2 regions of the Micromonospora palomenae genome follow, and region 2 is predicted to be linked to the other one. Evidence: predicted binding sites of a transcription regulator. Region 2 holds the regulator's gene; the other holds the start of a gene.
What was found. The regulator HrcA, encoded in region 2, represses chaperone genes, less so after heat shock. The targets are predictions, from matches to a motif close to GGTTNGCACNCTCNNNNNGAGNGTGCNAACC.
Positions count from the first base shown of each region.

Region 1 (6,679 bases), on a different contig from region 2:
ACGCCGTCGATCCGGCCCTCGGTCTGGGTGAGCATCTGCTCGAAGATGACGCCGGCCTGGGCGTTGTTCCAGTCGGGCACCCACTGGTCCGGGCCCTTGCGGAACTCCTCGGCGTCGAACTTCGGCTTGAGGATCGAGTCGTAGCCGCTCTTGAACAGGGTGGCGTTGTTGTCAGTCGGTGAACCGTTGAGGAAGGCGACGACCGGCTTCCGCGCGCCCTTCTCGGTCAGGCACCTGGCCAGGCCCTGGCCCTGGAGCTTGCCCACCGCCTCGTTGTCGAAGCTGACGTAGTACTGCGCCGAGCCGCCGAGGGTGAGCCGGTCGTAGTCGATGGTGGCGATGCCCTGCGACCGCGCCTTCTCCAGCACCGCCTTGCCGGTGCCGGAATCGAGATTGACGATCATCAGGACCGTCGCCCCATTGGTGATCATTTGCTCCGCGATGTTGGAGAACTGACTCTTGTCACCCTGCGCGTTCTGGATGTCGGAGTCGATTCCGGCGGCGTCGAACGCCTCCTCGAGGAACCTGCGGTCCGCGCCCTCCCACCGGGCGGAGGACTTGCTGTCGGGCAGGATCACGCCGATCTTCGGTTTCCGGGCGCCATCGGCTGCGCTGCCGCTGGTGAGCTGGTCGCCGCAACCGGCCACGCCGTTGGCGGCCAGCAGGCCGACGACGGTGAGTGCGAGGAGGCCCTTGCGCATCTGCACGGGTCCTTTCGGGGTGGGTGGTGGCAGGCTGGTTTGTTGTGAGCGGCAACGTATTGCCACCCGTGTCGGCGGCGCAAGACTGCCGAGCTCACGAGTTTGGCGGACCGCCGTAACGATCCCGTAACGCGGGAAAAGGCGCGATCTCCGCAGGTCCGATCCGCTCTGCCGCGCGACGAGTTTCGGCGTGGGAAATCGTTTCTACACCGGTGCCGTTTCTTTTTCCGGCGGCCGGAACTGATCAGTGGGCGGCGAGGGCGGCGGTGGTGGCGTCGGTCAGCGCGACCAGATCGGCCGGGGCCAGTTGGAGCTGGAGCCCGCGGCGGCCGGCCGAGACGTAGATGGTGTCGTACGCCAGCGCCGAGGAGTCCAGCACCGTGGGCAGCCGCTTTCGCTGGCCGAGCGGGCTGATCCCGCCCCGGACGTAACCGGTGGCCCGCTCGGCGGCCGCCCGGTCGGCCATCGTCGCCCGCTTGCCGCCGACGGCCGCGGCCAGCGCCTTGAGGTCCAGTTCGCCGGTGACCGGGACGACGGCCACCGTCAGCGCCCCGTCCACCTCGGTGACCAGCGACTTGAACACCCGCTCCGGCGGCACCCCGAGCGCCTCGGCGACCAGCGCGCCGTAGTTCGGCGCGTCGGGGGAGACGTCGTACGGGTGGGTGCTGTGCCGGATCTTCCGCTTCGCCAGCAGCGCCGTCGCCGGAGTGCCCTGTCCCGCCATGCCGGTCACGCTAACCGGACGCCGGACGTCAGCTCGCGACGGGCCGGCAGACCAGCACGGTCGGCGCCCCCGCGACCCGGGTGAGCACCAGGCTCGCCGGCGCGTCGCCGGCCAGCCTCAGGTCGCGGCGCAGCTTCTCCGGCTCCAGCGCCGAGCCGCGCTTGAGGATCTCCACCCGGCCCACCCGGCGCTCCCGCAGCAGCGCGCGCAGCCGCTTGAGCGAGAACGGCAGCACGTCGGTGACCTCCAGGCAGCGGGCGAACGGGGTCGCGGTCGGGGTGTCCGCGTACAGGTAGGCGATGCTCGGGTCGGCGATCGTCGCGTCGAGGGTGTCGGCCAGCTCGGCGACCAGGTGCGCGCGGACCACGGCCGGGTCCGGGTCGTACAGGAAGCGGCGGGTGGGGCCGACGGCCGCCTCCGCCGCCCCCGAGCCGGTGAGCCGGTGCGCGACGTCGCCGCGCAGCACGGTGGCCCGGCGGGGCACCTCGGCCAGCCGGCCGCACCAGAGCGCCGCCTCGACCAGGTCGCCGTCCGCGCTCACCCACTCCGCCTCGGCGCCCGCCGGGATCAGCGCGTGGTCGATGCCGGGGGCCACCTTCACCACCGTGTACGGCACCCGCTCGGCCAGCCGGACGACGAAGTCCCAGGGTGGGGAGTAGGCGTTCGGGTCGAAGATCCGCCGGCCGGTGCCCGCCCGGCGTCGTGCCGGGTCGCAGAACACCCCGTCCACCCGGGTCACGTCGAACGCCGTCGCGTCGCCGCACTCCACGGTGAACTCCTCGGCCAGCCCGGCCGCCTCGGCGTTCGCGGCGGCCATCGCGGCGGTGACCGGGTCGGCCTCCACCCCGTACACCCGGATGCCGGCGCGGGCGGCGGCGAGCGCGTCGGCGCCGAGGCCGCACCCGAGGTCGGCGAGGGTGCGCACGCCGGCGGCGCGCAGCCGCGCGGCGCGCCGGTCCGCGACCGGCCGGCGGGTCGCCTGCTCCAGCCCGGCCCGGGTGAAGAACATCCCGGCGGCCTCGGGACCGAACTTGGCCACCGCCCGGCGACGCAGCTCAGCCTGGGTCAGCGCGGCGGCGGCCAGCGCGGCCGGCACCCCGGCGGCGCGCAGCGCGGCGGCCGAGGCCAGCGGGTCGCCGCCGGCCAGCTCGGCCGCCGCGGCGAGCGCGGCCGACCCCTCGGGGGTACGCAGCGCGGCGAGCTGGTCGATGTCCACCCGCCCATTCTCCCGGCCCGCCCCGCGCCGTCCGACCGGCCCCTGCCGCGTCGATCGCGGCCGTTCGGGCGCGACGCGCTGGCACTCTCCTTGACGGAGTGCTAGCCGAGGAATAACCTGCGATTAGCACTCTCACCTCGAGGGTGCCAGCTCCCGGGCCATCCGGCGCGGGCGCTGAACGCCAGGCGGACCGGCACCCGCGACGACGGCCCCGCCCGGTGGCATGTGGCAGATTGACGCTGGTCGGCCCCGGTCGACCGGCAACGAAACCAGTACCCCAGGAGGGTATGCCCGTGACTACCGCGACCAAGGTTGCGATCAAGCCGCTCGAGGACCGGATCCTGGTCCAGGCGAACGAGGCTGAGACCACCACGGCGTCGGGCATCGTGATCCCCGACACCGCCAAGGAGAAGCCGCAGGAGGGCACCGTCCTCGCTGTCGGCCCGGGTCGCATCGACGACAAGGGCAACCGGATCCCGGTTGACGTGAACGTCGGCGACACCGTCATCTACTCGAAGTACGGCGGCACCGAGGTCAAGTACGCCGGCGAGGAGTACCTGGTGCTCTCCGCCCGCGACGTCCTCGCGGTCATCGAGAAGTAAGCAACCGATCAGTGTCGTTGCCCCGGTCCGGCTCGCCGGGCCGGGGCAACGGCGCTTCGAAGGGACATTCATGGCGAAGATCCTGAGCTTCTCGGACGACGCCCGGCACCTGCTCGAGCACGGTGTCAACGCCCTCGCGGACACGGTCAAGGTCACCCTCGGCCCGCGCGGGCGCAACGTCGTCCTGGACAAGAAATTCGGTGCGCCCACGATCACCAACGACGGCGTGACCATCGCCAAGGAGATCGAGCTCACCAACCCCTACGAGAACCTCGGCGCGCAGCTGGTCAAGGAGGTGGCGACCAAGACCAACGACGTCGCCGGCGACGGGACCACCACCGCGACCGTGCTGGCCCAGGCCATGGTCCGCGAGGGCCTGCGCAACGTGACCGCCGGGGCCAACCCGTCCGGTCTCAAGCGGGGCATCGACGCGGCGGCCGCCAAGGTCTCCGAGGCGCTGCTCGACCGGGCCGTCGAGGTTGCCAGCAAGGAGGCGGTCGCGAACGTCGCGACCATCTCCGCGCAGGACGCCACCATCGGCGAGCTGATCGCCGAGGCGATGGAGAAGGTCGGCCGCGACGGTGTCATCACCGTCGAGGAGGGCTCCGCGCTCACCACCGAGCTGGAGGTGACCGAGGGTCTGCAGTTCGACAAGGGCTTCATCTCGCCGAACTTCGTCACCGACGTGGAGTCGCAGGAGTCGGTCCTGGAGGACCCGTACATCCTCATCACCACGCAGAAGATCTCGGCGATCGAGGAGCTGCTGCCGCTGCTGGAGAAGGTTCTCCAGAACAGCAAGCCGCTGCTGATCATCGCCGAGGACGTCGAGGGCCAGGCGCTGTCGACCCTGGTGGTCAACTCGATCCGCAAGACCCTCAAGGTCTGCGCGGTGAAGGCCCCCGGCTTCGGCGACCGCCGCAAGGCGATGCTCCAGGACATGGCGATCCTGACCGGCGCCGAGCTGGTCGCCCCGGAGCTGGGCTACAAGCTCGACCAGGTCGGCCTGGAGGTGCTCGGCACCGCCCGGCGCGTCGTGGTCGACAAGGAGAACACCACCGTCGTCGACGGTGGCGGCCAGTCCTCCGAGGTCGCCGACCGGGTCGCGCAGATCCGCAAGGAGATCGAGGCCTCGGACTCCGAGTGGGACCGGGAGAAGCTGGCCGAGCGGCTGGCGAAGCTCTCCGGCGGCATCGCGGTCATCAAGGTGGGCGCGGCGACCGAGGTCGAGATGAAGGAGCGCAAGCACCGCATCGAGGACGCCATCGCCGCGACCAAGGCCGCCGTCGAGGAGGGCACGGTGCCCGGTGGTGGTGCCGCCCTGGCGCAGATCCTGCCGGTGCTCGCCGACGACCTGGGCCTGACCGGTGACGAGAAGACCGGCGTCTCGATCGTCCGCAAGGCGCTGGTCGAGCCGCTGCGTTGGATCGCCCAGAACGCCGGCCACGACGGCTACGTGGTGGTGCAGAAGGTCGCCGGCAAGGAGTGGGGCAACGGCCTCGACGCCGCCACCGGCCAGTACGTCGACCTGGTGAAGTCCGGCATCATCGACCCGGTGAAGGTGACCCGCAACGCGGTCACCAACGCCGCCTCGATCGCCGGCCTGCTGCTCACCACCGAGAGCCTCGTGGTGGAGAAGCCGGAGAAGGCCGAGCCGGCCGCCGCCGGTGGGCACGGCCACGGCCACGGTCACGGCCACCAGCACGGCCCGGGTTTCTGACCCACGGCCTACGCCGCTCAGGGCGCACCGTCTTCGACGGTGCGCCCTGACGCGTCTGCGGCGGGCATTACGGAACGCTGACGTGGTTGGCGGTCGGTCCGGTTGATCGACAACACTGGTCCGATGAGCACCACGCCCCGCGGCCTCGCCGCGCTCGCCGGGATCACGGCCGCCGCCGTGGCCATCGGCGTCGCCGAGCCGGTCGCGGTCCTCACCGGCCCCCGGTCCGCCCCGCTGATCGCGGTCGGCGGGCTGGTCGTGGACGTCGTACCCGAGCCGTTGAAGCAGTTCGCCATCACCCTGTTCGGCACGTACGACAAGATCGCCCTGCTGGTCGGGACGGCGCTGCTGCTCGCCGCGTTCGCCGCGCTGCTCGGGCTGCTGGCGGTCCGCCGGCTGTGGATCGGCCTGGCCGGCATCGCGGCCTTCGCCGCCCTCGGCGTGGCCGCCGCCCTCACCCGGGCCGGCGCCGACGCCGCCGACGCGCTGCCCTCGCTGGTCGGGGCGGGACTGGGCGGGTTGGTGCTCTGGGCCTTCCTCGCCGGCCCGCTGGAGGTCGACCCGTGGCCCTGGACCCCACCGACACCCCCGCCCGGCCCGTCGACGCCGCCGCCCGCGCCCGGCCCGGAGACCCCCGACCTGGAGACCGCCGGCTCTGCGCCGGCCGATCCGCACGCCGGCAGCTCTGGGTCGGTCGATGCGGACCCGGCCGGTCCTGTGCCGATCGACGCGGGCGCGGTGGGCGGCCCGGCTTCGGTGACTGGTCCGCCGGCCGGGTGGGAGCCGTTGGAGAGCACCGACCCGGAGTCGCGGCGCCGGTTCCTGCGCGGGGTGGGTGCGCTGGCCGGCGCGGCCGCCGTGGCCGGGCTGGGCGGGCACTGGCTCGCCGGTCGCCGGGGCGTGTCGGCGGCTCGAGAGGCGGTCACGCTGCCCGCCCCGTCGGCGGCGGCGCCCGCGGTACCGGCCGGTGCGGACCTGTCCCTGGCGCAGCTCGCCCCCTACGTCACCCCGACCAGCGGGTTCTATCGGATCGACACCGCCCTGGTGGTGCCGCAGGTCGACCCGGAGACCTGGCGGCTGCGCATCCACGGGCGGGTGCGCAACCCGATCGAGCTGAGCTTCGCCGACCTGCTCGCCCGGCCGATGGTGGAGCGGTACGTGACCCTGGCCTGCGTCTCCAACGAGGTGGGCGGGGACCTGATCGGCAACGCCCGGTGGCTGGGCGTACCCCTCAAGGAACTGCTGGACGAGGCGGACCCGGAGGAGGGCGCGGACCAGGTGGTGGGGCGCTCGGTCGACGGCTGGACCTGTGGCACCCCGACGGCGGTGCTGCGGGACGGGCGGGACGCCCTGCTGGCGGTCGGGATGAACGGCGAGCCGCTGCCGGTCGAGCACGGCTTCCCGGCCCGGATGGTGGTGCCCGGCCTGTACGGCTACGTCTCGGCGTGCAAGTGGGTGACCGAGCTGGAGCTGACCAGCTTCGCCGACTTCGACGCGTACTGGGTGCCGCGGGGCTGGTCGGCGCAGGGACCGGTCAAGACGCAGTCCCGGATCGACACGCCCCGCCCGCGCAACCGGCTCACCACCGGCCCGGTGATGGTGGCCGGGGTGGCCTGGGCCCAGCACCGGGGGGTCAGCCGGGTGGAGGTACGCGTCGACGGCGGCCCGTGGCGGGAGGCGACGCTCGCCCCGACGGTGTCAGTGGACACCTGGGTGCAG
Region 1 covers NZ_VIXA01000002.1:2,031,711-2,038,389, forward strand. Annotated here, with positions in the region: gene FHX75_RS20665 (sugar ABC transporter substrate-binding protein) at 1-701, opposite strand, end outside; gene ybaK (Cys-tRNA(Pro) deacylase) at 946-1,425, opposite strand; gene FHX75_RS20675 (THUMP-like domain-containing protein) at 1,454-2,641, opposite strand; gene groES (co-chaperone GroES) at 2,929-3,243, shown strand; gene groL (chaperonin GroEL) at 3,314-4,960, shown strand; gene FHX75_RS20690 (molybdopterin-dependent oxidoreductase) at 5,084-6,679, shown strand, end outside.
Region 1: the regulator HrcA is predicted to act here: its motif matches at 2,763-2,793, upstream of groES (co-chaperone GroES).

Region 2 (6,679 bases):
CCCCCAGTCCAGGGTCAGGCCACGGGTCAGCGCCGCCGCGGCCGCCTCGCCCCGCATCACCGGCGTCCGGCTCACCGTGCAGGCCACCGCGCCGGTCGCCTCGCCGAGCAGCGCCCGGGTCAGCACCTCGGACTCGTCCGCCCACTTCTGGTACGCCGTCGGGAAGGCCGACCGCTGGACCGCCTGGGCCGCGTCGGTGACCCGCATCTCCTCCCAGCCGCGCACCTTCTTCAGCGCGGCGTAGAAGCGGTTGGCCGCGTACCGCTGGTCGCGGATCTGCTGCGGGGTGCCCCAGCCCTGGCTCGGCCGCTGCTGGAACAGGCCGATCGAGTCGCGGTCGCCGCCGGCAAGGTTGCGCAGGCCCGACTCCTGGTATGCGGTGGCCAGCGCGACCACCACCGCCCGCTCGGGCATCTCGCGCTGGATGCCGATCGCCGCGATGGTCGCCGCGTTCGCCATCTGGTCGGCGTCGAGCAGCACCGTGCCGTCGGCCTGGACGGTGCAGGTGCGGCTGGCCACGGGGAGCCGGAGCTGGCCGCCGAGCTGACGGACGACGACCCAGACCCCGAGAAGAGCGACGACCGCGAAGACGACACCGACTGCGACAATTGCCCGACTTCGCACCCGCACCTCCTGTTTCACGGTCATCCCCAGCGTACGTGCCCGAAAAGGCGAGCCGGGTCGGCCGACCGGTTCACATTTCCGGGAGCAAAGGAAGGAAACGCGCCTAATCCACCGGCACCCAGGCGGCGTTCCTCTTTTCGCGGAAGGCGAGCACGCCCTCGCGGCCCTCGTCGGAGAGGAAGTAGCCGGTGGAGAGGGCGGACAGCTCGGCGATCTCGCCGCGCAGGTCGGTGGGGGCCGGGCGGCGCAGCAGGCCCTTCGCTCCGGCCAGCGCCTTCGGCGCGCCGCGCACCAGCGAGGCGCAGTAGCGCTCCACCGCCGCGTCCAGCCCGTCCGCCGGCACCGCCGCGGTCACCAGGCCGATCTCGGCGGCCCGCCGGCCGTCGAAGGTGTCCCCGGTCAGGTACAGCTCGGCCGCCGCGCGCGGGTGCAGCCGGGGCAGCACCGTGGCGGAGATGACCGCCGGGATCACCCCGATCCGCACCTCGGTGAAGGCGAACGTCGCCTCCTCGGCGCAGACCGCCAGGTCGGCCGCCGCGATCAGGCCCAGGCCGCCGGCCCGCGCCGGCCCGGCCACCTTCGCCAGCACCGGCTTCGGGCACTCCCAGACCGCCGCCAGCACGTCGCCGAGCATCCCGGCCGGCACGCTCCCGCTGGCGTACGCGGCGGCCGTCTCCTTCAGGTCCGCGCCGGAGCAGAAGACCGGCCCGGTGTGGTCCAGCACGATCACCCGGACGGCGTCGTCGGCGACCGCCGCGGCGATCCCGGCCAGCAGCTCGGTCATCAGGGGCGTGGAGAGCGCGTTGCGGTTGTGCGGGCTGTCCAGGGTGAGGGTGGTCACCCCACGGGCCGTGGCGACCCGCACGAGGCGGTCGGGAGAGGTCATGCCGGGCACACTAGTGGCCATGCCCGGCGTCCTTCCAGAAGGCGAGACCGTCCCCGTCGACGGGTCGCTGCCCGCCACCGCCCTGAGCGCGGTCGGCGCGCGCGGCTTCGGCGTGTACGTCCACGTGCCGTTCTGTGCCAGCCGCTGCGGCTACTGCGACTTCAACACCTACACGGCGGCCGAGCTCGGCGGCGGCGCCGACCGGGAGTCGTACGCCGACACCGTGCTGGCCGAGCTGGCGCTGGCCGCCCGGGTCCTCGGCGACACCCCGCCGCCCCGGGTGGACACCGTCTTCGTCGGCGGTGGCACGCCGACCCTGCTCCCCGCCGACGACCTGGCCCGCATCCTGGACGGCATCGACCGCACCTGGGGGCTGGCCGCTGACGCCGAGGTGACCACCGAGGCCAACCCCGAGTCGGTCACCCCGCAGTCGCTGCGCACCCTGCGCGCGGCCGGCTACACCCGGATCTCCCTGGGCATGCAGTCCGCCGCACCCGGGGTGCTGGCGATCCTCGATCGCCGGCACAGCGCCGGCCGGGCGGTCGCCGCCGCGCTGGAGGCCCGCGAGGCCGGGTTCGACCACGTCAACCTGGACCTGATCTACGGCACGCCGGGGGAGAGCGCGGCGGACTTCGCCGCCAGCCTCGACCAGGTGGTCGCCGCCGGGGTGGACCACGTCAGCGCGTACGCCCTGATCGTGGAGGACGGCACCCGGCTCGCCGCCCGGATGCGGCGCGGCGAGCTGCCGTACCCGTCGGACGACGTGGCGGCGGACCGGTACCTGGCCGCGGAGGCGGCCCTCGGCGCGGCCGGCTTCTCCTGGTACGAGGTCTCCAACTGGGCCCGCTCCGAGGCGGCCCGGTGCCGGCACAACCTGCTCTACTGGACCGGCGCGGACTGGTGGGGCCTCGGCCCGGGGGCGCACAGCCACGTCGGCGGGGTGCGCTGGTGGAACGTCAAGCACCCCACGGCGTACGCGAAGCGCCTGGCCGCCGGGGAGTCGCCCGGCCTGGCCCGGGAGGTGCTGACCGCCGGCGAGGCGCACATGGAGGACGTCATGCTCCGGCTGCGGCTCGCCTCCGGCCTGCCGCTGGACGCCCTCGACCCGGCGGGTCGGGCGGGCGCCGAGCGGGCGCTGGCCGACGGCCTGCTGGACCCGGCGGGGCACGCGGCGGGGCGGGCGGTGCTCACCCTGCGCGGGCGGCTGCTGGCCGACGCCGTGGTCCGCGACCTGCTGCCCTGATCCCGCACGGCCCGGCCGGCCCGGGTGGGCCGGCCGGGACCGGTCACTTCTTGAAGGCGTAGCTCGCCGGGTAGCGGTAGACGACGCCCTCGGTGGCCTTCACCCCGCCGATGATGCCGAAGATGATCGGCACCAGAGCGGTCAGGATCGGGATGAAGAAGAGCACCCCGCAGGTGACGATGGCCAGGACGAAGCCGATGACGTTGGCGATCGCCCAGGTGATCTGGAAGTTCAGCGAGGCCGTGGCGTGCGCCCGTACGGTCGGGGACTGCTGGCCCTTGGCGGAGAGCGCGATCAGCGGCGCCACCCAGCCGAGCAGGCTGCCGCCGACGATCACGCCGACCGGACCGCCGAAGTGCGAGATCAGCGACCAGGTCTTCTCGTCGTCGGTGGCGTACCCGCCGCCCGGGGCGCCGTACCCGCCGCCGGGAGCGCCGTACCCGCCGGCGGTCGGATAGCCGACGCCCGGCGCGGAGTAACCACCCGGCGCGGAGTAACCACCCGGCGGTGGGTAGCCACCCGGCGGTGGGTAGCCACCCGACGGCGGTTGGTCACCGGTGGGTGGCGGATAGCCACCGGGCGGGGGATAGCCGCCCGCCCCGGGTGCCCCGGACAGTGGTGCGGTGGGCGGCTCGTACGACGAGCCGGACGGGGCGGTCGGGTCCGGGCGGTCGCCGGGGTCCCCCGCTCCGGGAGGGCGAGGTGGTTCAGTCATGGACGTCACGGTAGGGGTTGCCGGCAAGCCCTCACCAGAGCGACACCGCCCCGGATGTCCGGATGATCGGCCCTGGCGCGCCGTCCGGGTGGCGGGGCGCACCCGTGGTCCGTCGCTGATCATCGCGTCAGCGGGGACGCCGACGTAGACTGGCACTCGCTACAGTCGAGTGCCAGTGCGCTCGCCCGGGGCGCCTCAGTCGCTCCGGGCCGACGTGCGTCAGGAGGTGGGGAGATGGGTCTCGACGACCGCAAGCTCGCCGTGCTGCGCGCGATCGTCGAGGACTACGTCGCCACGCAGGAGCCGGTCGGCAGCAAGGCCCTGGTCGAGCGGCACCAGCTCGGCGTCTCGCCGGCCACGGTGCGCAACGACATGGCCGTGCTGGAGGAGGAGGGCTACATCCGGCAGCCGCACACCAGTGCCGGCCGGGTGCCCACCGACCGTGGCTACCGCCTCTTCGTCGACCGGCTGTCCCGGGTCAAGCCGCTGAGCCCGGCCGAGCGCCGGGCGATCGAGCGCTTCCTGGTCGGCGCGGTCGACCTGGACGACGTGGTGCACCGCACCGTGCGGCTGCTGGCCCAGCTGACCCGGCAGGTCGCCGTGGTGCAGTACCCGTCGCTGGCCCGCTCCTCGGTGCGCCACCTGGAGCTGGTGCCGATCTCCACCACCCGGCTGATGCTGGTCATGATCGCCGACACCGGCCGGGTCGAGCAGCGGCTGGTGGAGCTGCCCGCGCCGATCCCCGCCGACCATGTCACCGACCTGCGCCGGCTGGTCAACGAGAAGCTGGTCGGCAGCCGGCTGTCGGAGACCCCGCCGCTGGTCCAGGCGCTGGTCGACGAGTCGGCGCCGCACCTGCGCGGGGCGATGACCACGCTCTCCACCGTGCTGCTGGAGACGCTGGTCGAACGGCACGAGGAGCGCATCGCGCTCGCCGGCACCGCGAACCTCACCCGGGGCGGCCTGCTCGACTTCCAGGGCTCGCTGCGCCCGATCCTCGAAGCCCTCGAGGAGGAGGTCGTGCTGCTCAAGCTCATCGGGGAGGCCGAGCCGAGCACCACCCGGGTGCTGATCGGCGACGAGAACGAGATCGACAACCTGCGGGCCGCCTCGGTGGTCAGCACCGGGTACGGCCCGGGCGCGACCATCGTCGGCGGTCTGGGCGTGCTCGGGCCCACCCGGATGGACTACCCCGGCACCATCGCCACGGTGAGGGCCGTGGCACGCTACGTGGGCGAGCTGCTGGCCCAGAACTGATCCAGGGCAGGGGCCGGCACCCGGCTCCGGCCGACGACCGGCGCAACGCGAGACGAACATGAGGACACCGAACGCAGTGGCCAGGGACTACTACGGCATTCTCGGCGTGAGCCGGGAAGCCTCCGATGACGAGATCAAGCGCGCCTACCGCAAGCTGGCGCGGCAGTTCCACCCGGACGTCAATCCGGACCCGGAGGCCCAGGAGAAGTTCAAGGACATCAACGCCGCGTACGAGGTCCTCTCGGACGACCGGAAACGGCAGATCGTCGACCTGGGTGGCGACCCGCTCGCCCCGGGTGGCGGCGGCGCGGGGCCGGGCGCTCCCGGCGGCGCGGGCCCGTTCGTCGGCTTCCAGGACATCATGGACGCGTTCTTCGGCGGCGCCGCGGGCGGCGCCCGGGGGCCGCGGCCGCGTACCCGGCCGGGCGCCGACGCGATCCTGCGGCTGGAGCTGGACCTGCACGAGACCGCGTTCGGCGTCGAGGCGCCGATCACGGTCGACACCGCGGTGCTCTGCACCACCTGCTCCGGCGCCGGCACCGCCGCCGGCACCCACCTGGCCACCTGCGAGGCGTGCGGCGGCCGGGGCGAGGTGCAGTCGGTGCAGCGCACCTTCCTCGGCCAGGTGGTCTCCGCCCGGCCCTGCACCGTCTGCCAGGGGTACGGCACCACCATCCCGCACCCCTGCCCGACCTGTGCCGGCGACGGCCGGGTGCGCACCCGGCGCTCGCTGACCGTCAAGATCCCCGCCGGGGTCGAGGACGGCATGCGGATCCGGCTCGCCCAGCAGGGTGAGGTGGGCCCGGGTGGCGGCACCGCCGGCGACCTCTACGTGGAGATCCACGAGCGGCCGCACGACGTGTACTCCCGCAAGGGCGACGACCTGCACTGCCGGGTCACCGTGCCGATGACCGCCGCCGCGCTCGGCACCCGGCTGACCATCAAGACGCTGGACAGCGAGGAGACGGTCGACGTCAAGGCCGGCACCCAGCCGGGCAGCACGCTGCGGCTGCGCGCCCGGGGCGTGCCGCACCTGCGCGGCACCGGCCGGGGCGACCTCTACGTCCACCTCGACGTGCGGACCCCGACGAAGCTCGACGCCGACCAGGAGAAGATGCTGCGCGACTTCGCCAAGACCCGGGGCGAGGAGGTCGCCGAGCTGACCAAGCAGGGCGGCTTCTTCTCCCGGATGCGCGACGCCTTCAACGGGCACGCCTGAGGTGTCCGCGCCGCTGTTCCTGGTCGAGGCGCTGCCCACCGGCGACACGCTGACCCTGGACGGCCCGGAGGGCCACCACGCGGCCACCGTGCAGCGGCTGCGCGTCGGCGAGGAACTGCTGCTGGCCGACGGTCGGGGCGGCACGGCCGCCGCCGTGGTCACCACCGTCGGCCGGGGCACCCTCGACGTGCGGGTCACCTCCCGCGGGTACGCCGACGCGCCGGTGCCCCGGATCGTGGTGGTGCAGGGCATCGCCAAGGGGGACCGGGGCGAGCTGGCCGTGCAGGCGATGACCGAGGTCGGGGTGGACGAGATCGTGCCCTGGGCGGCGTCCCGCTCGGTGACCCAGTGGCGCGGCGACCGGGGCGTACGGGCCCGGGACAAGTGGGTGGCGACCGCCCGGGAGGCGGCCAAGCAGGCCCGCCGGCCCTGGCTGCCGGTGGTGGCCGGCGCCCCGGACGAGTCCACCGGGACCGTGGTGCGGCGGATCGCCGGCGCCGGTGCCGCGTTCGTGCTGCACGAGGAGGCCGAGGAGCGGCTGACCACCGCCGAGCTGCCCGGCACCGGCGAGATCGTGCTGGTGGTCGGCCCGGAGGGCGGCATCGCCCCGGTCGAGCTGACCGCGTTCGCCGACGCCGGCGCCCGCCCGGTGCGGCTCGGTCCGTCGGTGCTGCGCACCTCCACGGCCGGGGTGGCCGCGCTGAGCGTGCTGGCCACCCGCCTCGGCCGCTGGTA
Region 2 covers NZ_VIXA01000003.1:552,806-559,484, forward strand. Annotated here, with positions in the region: gene FHX75_RS23545 (hypothetical protein) at 1-630, opposite strand, end outside; gene FHX75_RS23550 (enoyl-CoA hydratase-related protein) at 728-1,510, opposite strand; gene hemW (radical SAM family heme chaperone HemW) at 1,530-2,753, shown strand; gene FHX75_RS23560 (DUF4870 domain-containing protein) at 2,797-3,468, opposite strand; gene hrcA (heat-inducible transcriptional repressor HrcA) at 3,703-4,725, shown strand; gene dnaJ (molecular chaperone DnaJ) at 4,802-5,944, shown strand; gene FHX75_RS23575 (16S rRNA (uracil(1498)-N(3))-methyltransferase) at 5,946-6,679, shown strand, end outside.